Regions from separate parts of the Rhodopseudomonas sp. RCAM05734 genome, predicted to be linked through region 1. Evidence: predicted binding sites of a transcription regulator. Region 1 holds the regulator's gene; each other region holds the start of a gene.

The links. Region 1 encodes LexA, which represses DNA repair genes until DNA is damaged. Its sites were predicted from a motif close to TGTTCNNNNTGTGTTCNG; they were not measured.
Region 2: ACUXVA_RS17015 (ImuA family protein) is a predicted target of LexA. The motif match lies at 1,966-1,983, and genes of this name have one in related genera.
Region 3: ACUXVA_RS20635 (single-stranded DNA-binding protein) is a predicted target of LexA. The motif match lies at 1,427-1,444, and genes of this name have one in related genera.

The regions. Positions count from the first base shown of each region.
Region 1 covers NZ_CP199742.1:4,254,283-4,257,558, reverse strand. Annotated here, with positions in the region: gene ACUXVA_RS20095 (HAD-IA family hydrolase) at 1-63, shown strand, start outside; gene ACUXVA_RS20090 (molybdopterin molybdotransferase MoeA) at 170-1,378, shown strand; gene lexA (transcriptional repressor LexA) at 1,559-2,272, shown strand; partial or broken gene ACUXVA_RS20080 (ComEC/Rec2 family competence protein) at 2,325-3,276, opposite strand, start outside.
Region 2 covers NZ_CP199742.1:3,611,995-3,615,270, reverse strand. Annotated here, with positions in the region: gene ACUXVA_RS17020 (Y-family DNA polymerase) at 1-1,210, opposite strand, end outside; gene ACUXVA_RS17015 (ImuA family protein) at 1,107-1,904, opposite strand; gene ACUXVA_RS17010 (putative DNA modification/repair radical SAM protein) at 2,076-3,276, shown strand, end outside.
Region 3 covers NZ_CP199742.1:4,364,306-4,367,581, forward strand. Annotated here, with positions in the region: gene uvrA (excinuclease ABC subunit UvrA) at 1-143, opposite strand, end outside; gene ACUXVA_RS20630 (outer membrane protein) at 406-1,152, opposite strand; gene ACUXVA_RS20635 (single-stranded DNA-binding protein) at 1,594-2,106, shown strand; gene ACUXVA_RS20640 (DUF2306 domain-containing protein) at 2,375-2,779, shown strand; partial or broken gene gyrA (DNA gyrase subunit A) at 2,962-3,276, shown strand, end outside.

The DNA of each region.
Region 1 (3,276 bases):
GTCACCTCGCCCACCTCGGTGGCCGAGGCGCTGGCGGCGCTGGGCGTGGCGGAAAAATCCTGAACCTGCCGCGATCGCGGTTTTGCGTCCGCACCAGCGCTCGGTTATGAAGCCCGGGTGCGGTCGCGGCCTCCCCGGCCGGCCAGCGCTGGTGATGGAGACTTTGCCGATGGCCTTGATGCCGGTTGCCGACGCGCTGGCCGCGGTGCTCGCCGATGCCGAACCGCTGTCCCGGCAGATGGTCGCGCTCGACGACTGTTTCCACCGCGTGCTGGCCTGCGACGTCGCATCGCTGCGCACCCAGCCGCCGCAGCCGATGTCGGCGATGGACGGCTATGCGGTGCGCGCCGAAGACGCCACGCAGCATGCGGCGCTCACCGTGATCGGCGAAGTCGCCGCCGGCCGGCCGTTCGAGAGGACATTGGGAGCCCATGAGGCGGTCCGCATCTTCACCGGCGGCGTGATCCCCGCAGGCGCCGATGCCGTGGTGATCCAGGAAGACACGGCGCGAGAGGGCACCACCGTATTCATCCACGAGGCCGCCCGCGCTGGCCGCCACATCCGCCCGGCCGGCGTCGACTTCACCACCGGCGACGTGCTGCTGCGCGCCGGCGCCCGCCTCACCGACCGCGACCTGTCGCTGGCCGCCAGCATGAATCATCCCGAGCTTCCGGTGCACCGCCGCCCGAAGGTCGCCTTGCTGGCCACCGGCGACGAGCTGGTGATGCCCGGCCAGCCGCTCGGCCCCGGCCAGATCGTCTATTCCAACGGCTACGCGCTGCGCGCGCTAGCCCGCAACGAGGGCGCCGAGGTGACCGATCTCGGCATCGCCGCCGATACGCTGGATGCCACCGTGGCCGGCATTCGCCGCGCCCGCGACAGCGACGCCGACATCCTGATCACCACCGGCGGTGCCTCGGTCGGCGACCACGACCTGGTGCAGCAGGCGCTCACCGCCGAAGGCGTCACCATGGCGTTCTGGAAGATCGCGATGCGCCCGGGCAAGCCGATGATGCATGGAAGGATCGGGCCGATGCGGGTGATCGGCCTGCCCGGCAATCCGGTGTCGTCCTATGTCTGCGCGCTGCTGTTCATGGTGCCGCTGATCCGCACGCTGTCGGGCCGCCGCGACATCCATCTCGAACGCGAGCCGGCGCTGCTCGGCTGCGACGTCGGCGCCAACGACCTGCGCGAGGACTATCTGCGCGCCGTGCTGGCGGTGCGCGAGGACGGCGCGCTGGTGGCGACGCCCGTGACCCGCCAGGATTCCTCGCTGCTCGGCAATCTGTCCGCCGCCCACGGCCTGGTGGTTCGCGCCCCCCACGCCCCCGCCGCGCCCGCCGGCACGCCCTGCAGCGTGCTGCGTTTGCCGCTTTAAGGCGGTCCGATTGCGTTGACGGGAAATTAATCGTTGCGGAACACATATGGAACAGATAGTGTTCGTTCATGATTTGTTTCTGACCTTCCGGCGCCGCGACCGCTCAACTTCGATCGGCTGATCAGCGCAAGGCCGGAAACGCGACGGTGGTCAACGCCGTCCTATTGAGGATCGATCGAGATGCTGACCCGCAAACAGTACGAACTTCTGCGATTCATCGATCAGCGCCTGAAGGAAGCCGGCGTGCCGCCCTCCTTCGACGAGATGAAGGACGCGCTCGATTTGCGCTCCAAGTCCGGCATCCACCGACTCATCACCGCGCTGGAAGAGCGCGGCTTCATCCGCCGCCTGCCCAACCGGGCCCGCGCCATCGAGGTGTTGAAGCTGCCCGAACTCGGCGGCAGCAGCAGCGTTGCTGGCAACGGTCGCCGCGGCTTCACGCCCAGCGTCATCGAGGGCACCCTCGGCAAGGTGCGACCGTCCTCTGGCAATGCCGAGGATGACGGCGCGCGTTCGGTGCTGGTGCCGGTGATGGGCCGCATCGCCGCGGGCACGCCCATCGAGGCGCTGCAGACCCGCAGCCACAACATCAGCGTGCCGACCGACATGCTCGGCTCCGGCGAACACTACGCGCTGGAAGTGCGCGGCGACTCCATGGTCGAGGCCGGCATTCTCGATGGCGACATGGCGCTGATCCAGCGCAAGGACGCCGCAGAGACCGGCGACATCGTGGTCGCCCTGATCGACGAGGAGGAAGCCACCCTGAAGCGCTTCCGCCGCCGCGGCGCCTCGATCGCGCTGGAGCCCGCCAACGCCGCCTACGAGGTCCGCATCCTGCCGCCCAACCGGGTGCGCATCCAGGGCCGGCTGGTCGGACTGTACCGCAAGTACTGAGTGAACGCGCAGCGACTTGCTGCGCCGTTGTTCGTGACGCAGAGCCGTTCGCTCACGGTTCATCAGCCTGCACGTCGGTCTCGGCCGGCGTCGCATCGGGCGCGCGCTGCCGCCCCGGCAAGATCGCGCCGCTGGCAACCTCGAGCGTGTCCGCTGCGGCTGGTGCCCATGGCCGGTCCCGCCCTTTCGGCCTGATCGCATCGATCACAAAACCGCCGCTGGTTTGCCGCAACGCCGTCGCACCGGTTTTCTGCAGACTATCACGATCGATCACCGTCGCTCCGCAATCCCCCGGCGGCTGTCTTGTTGTGACAATGAGCGTCGCGCGCAGGCAATCATCGACAAAGGCATCCGGCTGCAGCGCCAGCGCGACCAACGCGCCGTCGGCCAACGTCGCCACGCAGCCGGCGCCATCGCAGGCGATGCCGTTGCCCAGCGTCGGATCGTTCGGCAATCGCGAATCCGCATCCGCCGCCAGCCATTCCTTGAGCAGAAACGAGATCTCTGGCGCTGCGCATCACATGCAGCCGCCCGTCCTTGCCGCGCACCGCGACGCTGTGGCCGTCGCCTGATATCAACACATCCGGCTGCGTCACCATCGCGGCCCATACCATCGACGCCGCGACAAAGCCCGCGCCGATCCAGCGCAGCGGCGTGCGCAGCAGTCCGAGCAGCACGATGCCGATGGTTGCCGCGAGCAATGGCCCGGTCCCGAACGCCGGCACGCGGCCGATGGCACCGGGCAATGCCGCGACCCATTGCGTCACCACGATCATCCACTGGATGCCGACATCCATCAGCCGCCAGAACACGCTGTCGAGCCCGAACGGCGCGGCCGCAAGTCCTAACAGCCCCGCCGGCATCACCAGCGCAGAGACCACTGGCATCGCCAGCAGGTTTGCGACGACGCCGTAAGGCGTGATGCGGTGAAAGTGAAACGCCGCATAGGGCGTGGTCGCGAGCCCGGCGACCAGCGAGGCCAGCGCCAGCATGACGATCTCGCG
Region 2 (3,276 bases), 640 kb from region 1:
CCGGCGCCGCCCACACCGCGCGTTCGGGAATGTGGGTCTCGACCGGAAGGTGCACCATGACGCGGCGGGGGCCGACCCGCGCGGCGATGCGATCGACCAGCGCCGCCAGCTCATCGTTGTCGTGGACGTTGGCGTCGAGATCGCGCTGCTGCTGCACCACGATCTCGGTGCGGCCCGCAGACAGGCGGATGAGATCGAAGCCGAAGCCGGGATCGAGCGGATCGGAGATGGCATCGATGCGTTCGCGGAACAGGCGCTCGATCACCGCGACTTTCGTCACGGCCTGCCCGGTCTCCACCGTGATGCTGCGCACCGCGCCGTCTGTGCGGAAGAAGCTGGCCTCCAGCCGCCGCGCGCCCTTGCCCTGCTTGTCCATGGCGTCGATCAGCATCCGGGCGAGGCCGGATAACGTCGCCGCGATCACGCCGTCGGTGGCGACCGGCTCGGGAAAGCGTTTTTCGACGATGTAATCCGGCAGCGGTTTTCGCGGGGATATCGGCGCATCCGATTGTCCCAGCGCCTGCTCCAGCAGCGCGGTGAAGCCGGCGCCGAACCGCGCGGCAATCTCGTGACGGCCGCGCGCAGCGACATCGCCGATCGTCTTGAGACCGGCGCGGCGCAGCCCGCGTGTGATGGCGTCGTCGGCGCCGAGGGTGAACACCGGCAACGGCTTGACCGCCCTGGCCTCCTCGCCGTCGGCAACGATGCGGCCATGGCCATGGCGGCTGAGCGTGCGCGCGCACACCGAGGTCCCGGCGATCGCCGCGCTCACCGTAAACCCCTGTGCGATCAGCGTGCCGCACAGCATCTGCATCAAGGCCGCCTCGCCGCCGAACAGATGGGCGCAGCCGGTGATGTCGAGGAACAGCGCATCCGGCGCATCGAGCGCCACCAGCGGTGTGAAGCGGTCGCACCAGTCGGCGATGTGATCGAGCAGCAGCCGGTCGGCGGCGGGATCGGCGTCGTAGACCTGAACCTCCGGGCATACCGCGCGGGCATTGGCCAGCGGCAAGCCGACGTCAAGTCCGAGCCGCGCCGCAGCGTCATCCAGCGCGACAATCTGCAGCGCATTGCTGTGCTTCGCCACCACGAGGCACGGCTGGGCGTTATCCGGCGCGCCGCTGCGCACGCGGGCGCGCTGCAGGCGATCGGTGGACAGCCGCGGCAGCCACAGGCTGAGAATGCGGCGCTTCACGGAAAAGGCACTCATCACACTTCCATTCCATGATCCAGTGGCCGTTGGGGCCATGACGATTGCGAACCAGTTGGGCATCGAGCGCGGGCGCGCCCCATGCCTGCCAGGGCAACGCCGGCGGCGAATGCGCGGAACGCACGATCCACCGCGTCTCCGCCGTCGACGGCGACGGCACCGCCGCCATGCGCAGCAGCAGTCCGGTGACACCCGAGGCACGCGCCGCCAGCGTCAGCCGCCGGCTGGCGACGAGATCGAGTTGCCGCGCCTCGCCCCACACTTCCAGCACCACGGTGCCGAGCGCATCGCAGGCCAGCGCATCGGCGGCGATGCGCAGCGCGGTGTCGCCGTCCGGCGCGCGCACGGTGACCACCAGGCGCGGATCGAGGCCGAGTTCGGCCCAGCCGCTCATGTCGAGCGCGCCGGTTTCCATCTGCGCAAAATCCTGCCGCACCCACAGCAGCGGTCGCAGCATCGAGACCCGCCGCGCCAGGCCGGCGATGAAGCCTGTCGCCGCGGCGCCCTGCCGTCCCTCGGCGAACACCTCGTGCAGCGCGCCGAGCGCGAGGCCCCCCTGCAAAGCTGCATCGGCCTCGGCATGGCCGAGCGCCACGCGCGGCAGGCGATCCTTTGCCTGCGCATCGCCATGGCTCTCCATGCGCTCGATGTGCCCGCGCAAATGCGCAAGCGTGTCCGTGCGCGCGCCGCTCATGCGCCGCTCCTCTGCAGATGTTGGCATCACGGGTTCCGGGAGAACCAATGATTGGCTCATTTGTTCATGATATGTTCTAATATAAAGCTAAGACGGCCGGCAGAGTCAATCGGGATCGACCGCCCTCCGGCACGCAGATTTTTTCGCGAATGGAATCAAAGGGATTTTGCAATGGACGTGCAACGCAAGCTGGCGATCCTGGCCGACGCCGCAAAATACGACGCGTCCTGCGCTTCAAGCGGCAGCGAGAAAAAGGACTCCCGCGATGGCCGTGGCATCGGCTCGACGGATGCCGGTATGGGAATATGCCACTCTTATGCCCCGGACGGCCGTTGCATCTCGCTCCTGAAGATCCTGCTCACCAACGCCTGCAACTACGATTGCCTGTATTGTGTCAACCGCGCCTCCAGCAACGTGGCGCGCGCTCGCTTCACCGTCGATGAAGTCGTCACGCTGACGCTCGACTTCTATCGGCGCAATTATATCGAAGGCCTGTTCCTGTCATCGGGCATCATCAGGAGCGCCGACTACACGATGGAACAGGTCGTCGCTGTCGCGCGAAAACTGCGCGAGGAGCATCACTTCAAGGGCTACATCCATCTCAAGACCATTCCGGAGGCCGACGAGGCGCTGATCACCGAAGCCGGCAAGTATGCCGATCGGCTCAGCATCAATATCGAGGTGCCCGAGGAAGACAGCATGGCCAGGCTGGCGCCGGAGAAGGACGTGCACGCCATTCGCCGCACCATGGGCCAGCTACGCCTGAAACTCGACGAAGCCCGCGAAGGCCGCAAGGTGACGCCCAGGGGCAACGTCGCGCCGCGCTTTGCGCCTGCGGGCCAGAGCACGCAGATGATTATCGGTGCCGATGCCGCGACCGACCAGACCATCATCTCGACCTCGGCCAATTTGTACGGCTCCTATCGGCTGAAGCGCGTCTATTACTCCGCCTTCAGCCCGATTCCCGATGCCAGCCGTTCGCTGCCGCTGCGCGCGCCGCCGCTGATCAGGGAACACCGGCTGTACCAGGCCGACTGGCTGATGCGATTCTACGGCTTTGCGTCAGACGAGATCGTCGATGCCGATGACGGCATGCTATCGCTGGAGATGGACCCGAAGCTGGCCTGGGCGCTGCGCCACCGCGAACGCTTCCCGCTCGACGTCAACCGTGCCAGTCGCGAAGAACTTTTGCGCGTGCCCGGCTTCGGCGCCAGGGCCGTCGATCGCATCATTGCCACACGCCGGCTCTCGTCGATCCGCATCGGCGACCTCGCCAAACTACACATTATCAGGAACAAGGCGCTGCCGTTCATCGTTCTCCCCGACCACCGGCCGGCGACATCCGTGCTGGACAGCGCAGGGCTAGCGGAGC
Region 3 (3,276 bases), 110 kb from region 1:
CCCGACAGGCCGGTGAATACCACCAGCTTGTCGCGCGGGATCTCCAGGTCGACGTTCTTGAGATTGTGCTCGCGGGCGCCGCGAATGGTGATCGAGCGCAGGTTGGCACCGGTCTGGCGCTTCGCCTTGATGACTTCATCCATGACAGACATTCCCAGACGCGCGAGACGCGCCGCATTCGGGCGCGCATCGCCGGCGGACCGGGATCGAACGCCAATTGATTGATTTCAGAACATAGGAAGAACGATGGCGGATTTCCAGTGCCGCCGGCGCTTCATCAACGATTTGTTGCACGGCCGCCTGGGGGGCGCGCAGTCGTGCAGATGGTGATGAAGGGCCACATAAAAAAGGCCGGCTTTTCAGCCGGCCTTTTCCAGATCAGAAGGCCTTGAAGGCCTGCGAAGCTCAGTACTTGGCGACGACCGGACCACCCCAGCGGTAGTTGATGCGGGCGGTGACCATATCGACGTCCTGACCGATGCGATCCGAGGTGGTCGCCGGCGAGGTGAAGGTCACGTTGCGCGAACCGAGGAAGATATGGTCGTATTCGACGCCGACCGACCAGTTCGGGGTGAAGCCGTATTCGAGGCCCACGCCAACCGTGCCGCCCCAGCGGGTTTCCGAAGCGGTGCCGGTGTTCACGGTCGCGCCGTTGAGGAAGTAGTTGTACTTGTCGGAAGCAACGCCGGCGCCGCCCTTCACGTAGAGCAGGGCGTTGTTCCAGGCGTAGCCGACCTGACCGGTGAACAGGCCGAGAGCCTGGATCTTCGAACGGTTGGTGAAGGCCGGGAAAGCGGTGCTGACGTTGGAGCCGGAGAGGTCAGCCCAGTCGCCCTGCGCTTCCAGACCGAACACCCAGGCGCTCGACTGCCAGCGGTAGCCGATCTGGCCACCGGCGACAGCGCCGGATGCGTCATGGCAACCTTCCGAAACCGCAAGGGTCGGTGCAGCGAGGCTGCCGAGCGAGTCCCAGCACTTGCGGCTGGTGCCGTAACCGGCGTTGGCGCCGATATAGAAGCCCGACCAGTCATACATCGCGACCATCATCGGCGGCGCCTTGGTGTAGGGGCGGGCGGCGAGATCAGCGGCGGAAGCGGACGTGGCCATCCCCAGGGTGGCGAGAGCTGCCGAAGCGAGCAAAAACTTTTTCATCGAATTTCCCCTCAGTACATGCGCTTCCAACCGAAGCGGCCAGGTGCAGCGCTGTCGCTGCCGATTCCATGCCGTAAATATACGCGAGGTTGCAAAAAAAGTCCGTCACCCAAAAGCAACAGTCGTCTGCGATCTGCGAAGCACCGTAAATTATTGTTCTGTTTACGAAAGTATTGATTTACCGCCCGCCCGCGGCAGCAACCGAGCGGTTGTGCGCTGCAGGCCACAGCGCAGCGGACGAGGCCGCCGTCCGGGCTCGGACGCCGGCAGTCTTGAGAACAAAAATGGAACATGCTACTGATGATCCCGTGGATAAGTCGTGATCGGCGGCCTGACGAAGCCCGGACCGTATAGGGTCGGAAAAATGGCGATCGCGCGGGGGCCTGACGGTCCGGCGGATATCCAATCAGCAATTTGAGTTTCGAGTGCAGGAGAACGGCGATGGCGGGAAGCGTGAACAAGGTGATTTTGGTCGGTAATCTCGGCAAGGATCCCGAGGTTCGGCGGATGCAGAACGGCAATCCGGTCGTGAACCTCACCGTTGCGACCTCCGACACCTGGCGCGACAAGGCGACCGGCGAGCGCAAGGAAAAGACCGAGTGGCATCGCGTGGTGATCTTCAGCGAGGGCCTCGCCAAGGTGGCTGAGCAATATCTCAAGAAGGGCGCCAAGGTTTACATCGAAGGCGCGCTGCAGACCCGCAAGTGGACCGATCCGCAGGGCGTAGAGAAGTACTCCACCGAGATCGTGCTGCAGGGCTTCAATTCGACGCTGACCATGCTGGACGGCAAGGGCGGCGGTGCGGGGGCCGGCGGTGGCGACAGCTACGGCGGCGACATGGGCGGCGACTTCGGCGCGAGCAGCCCGTCGAGCGCTCCGCCGCGCCGTGCCGCAGTGGCCGCCTCGTCGGGGGGCGGCCGCAGCAGCGACATGGATGACGACATTCCGTTCTGAGGCGCGCGTCTTAGAGCATCTTCCGGCACGCCGGCGTCCTCGGACGCCGGCGTTTTTTTTAAGCGGGATGACAATCCCGGATGATAATCCGGAGTCGTGCCGTCTCAGCACTCTCACGGTTCACGGATGCGCTCAGTCCCAGAGTGCGCCGCCGCGCCGCGAGCCCGCCGACTGCACCTCGGCAGCGGCCTACATGCGATGAACTTGACAATGGAAAGATTGATGTAAAAGATGTTTACATTCGTTCGAGCCCGTTCAGGTGCCTGTCATGTCGCTCCAGCCGTTGCTCGATGCTGCCACGCCCATCCCGCTGCACGCACTGGCGGCGATGGCCGCGTTCGTGCTCGGGGTGGTCCAGCTCGTCGCGCCCAAGGGCACGCTGCCGCATCGCACGTTGGGCTGGGTCTGGGTGGCGCTGATGGCCACCGTGGCGATCAGCTCGTTCTGGATCCATGGCCACAGTTTCCGCCTGTGGCGGAGCTGGAGTCCGATCCACCTGCTTTCGATTTTTGCCCCGTTGATGCTGGTGCTGGCGGTGGTCCGCGCCCGGCAGCACCAGGTCAGGGCGCACTCCATCATCATGATCTCGATCTTCACCGGCGCCCTGGTCATCGCCGGCCTGTTCACGCTGGTCCCGGGCCGGATCATGCATACGGCGATGTTCGGACCATAGCGCCGGCGCGGATTCGCCCGTCGCGGCATGGCCGATCGCGGGACCCGCTGCAAGGCCCGATAGCCTCCCTTAAGTGATTGGAAAACCGGAGATAAAATCCGCTGGCCGGGGACGGGCAGGGGTGGCTTGCGGGCGCGCGATGCGCTATATGATTCCCAGCAAAACCTGACCGGAAATCATCATTGTCCGACACTGAAGACAACAAGCCCGGGGAGCCGCCGGCCCCCTCGGATATTCGTCCCGTTTCGATTCTCGATGAGATGAAACGCTCGTACCTCGATTACGCCATGAGCGTGATCGTGGCGCGCGCGTTGCCCGATGCGCGCGACGGCCTCAAGCCCGTGCATCGTCGCATCCTGTTCGCCATGTACGAGAACGGCTTCGAATGGAACAAGCCGTACCGCAAGTCGGCTCGCACCGTCGGCGACGTCATCGGTAAGTATCATCCGCATGGCGACCAGTCGGTCTATGACGCCATGGTCCGCATGGCGCAGGAC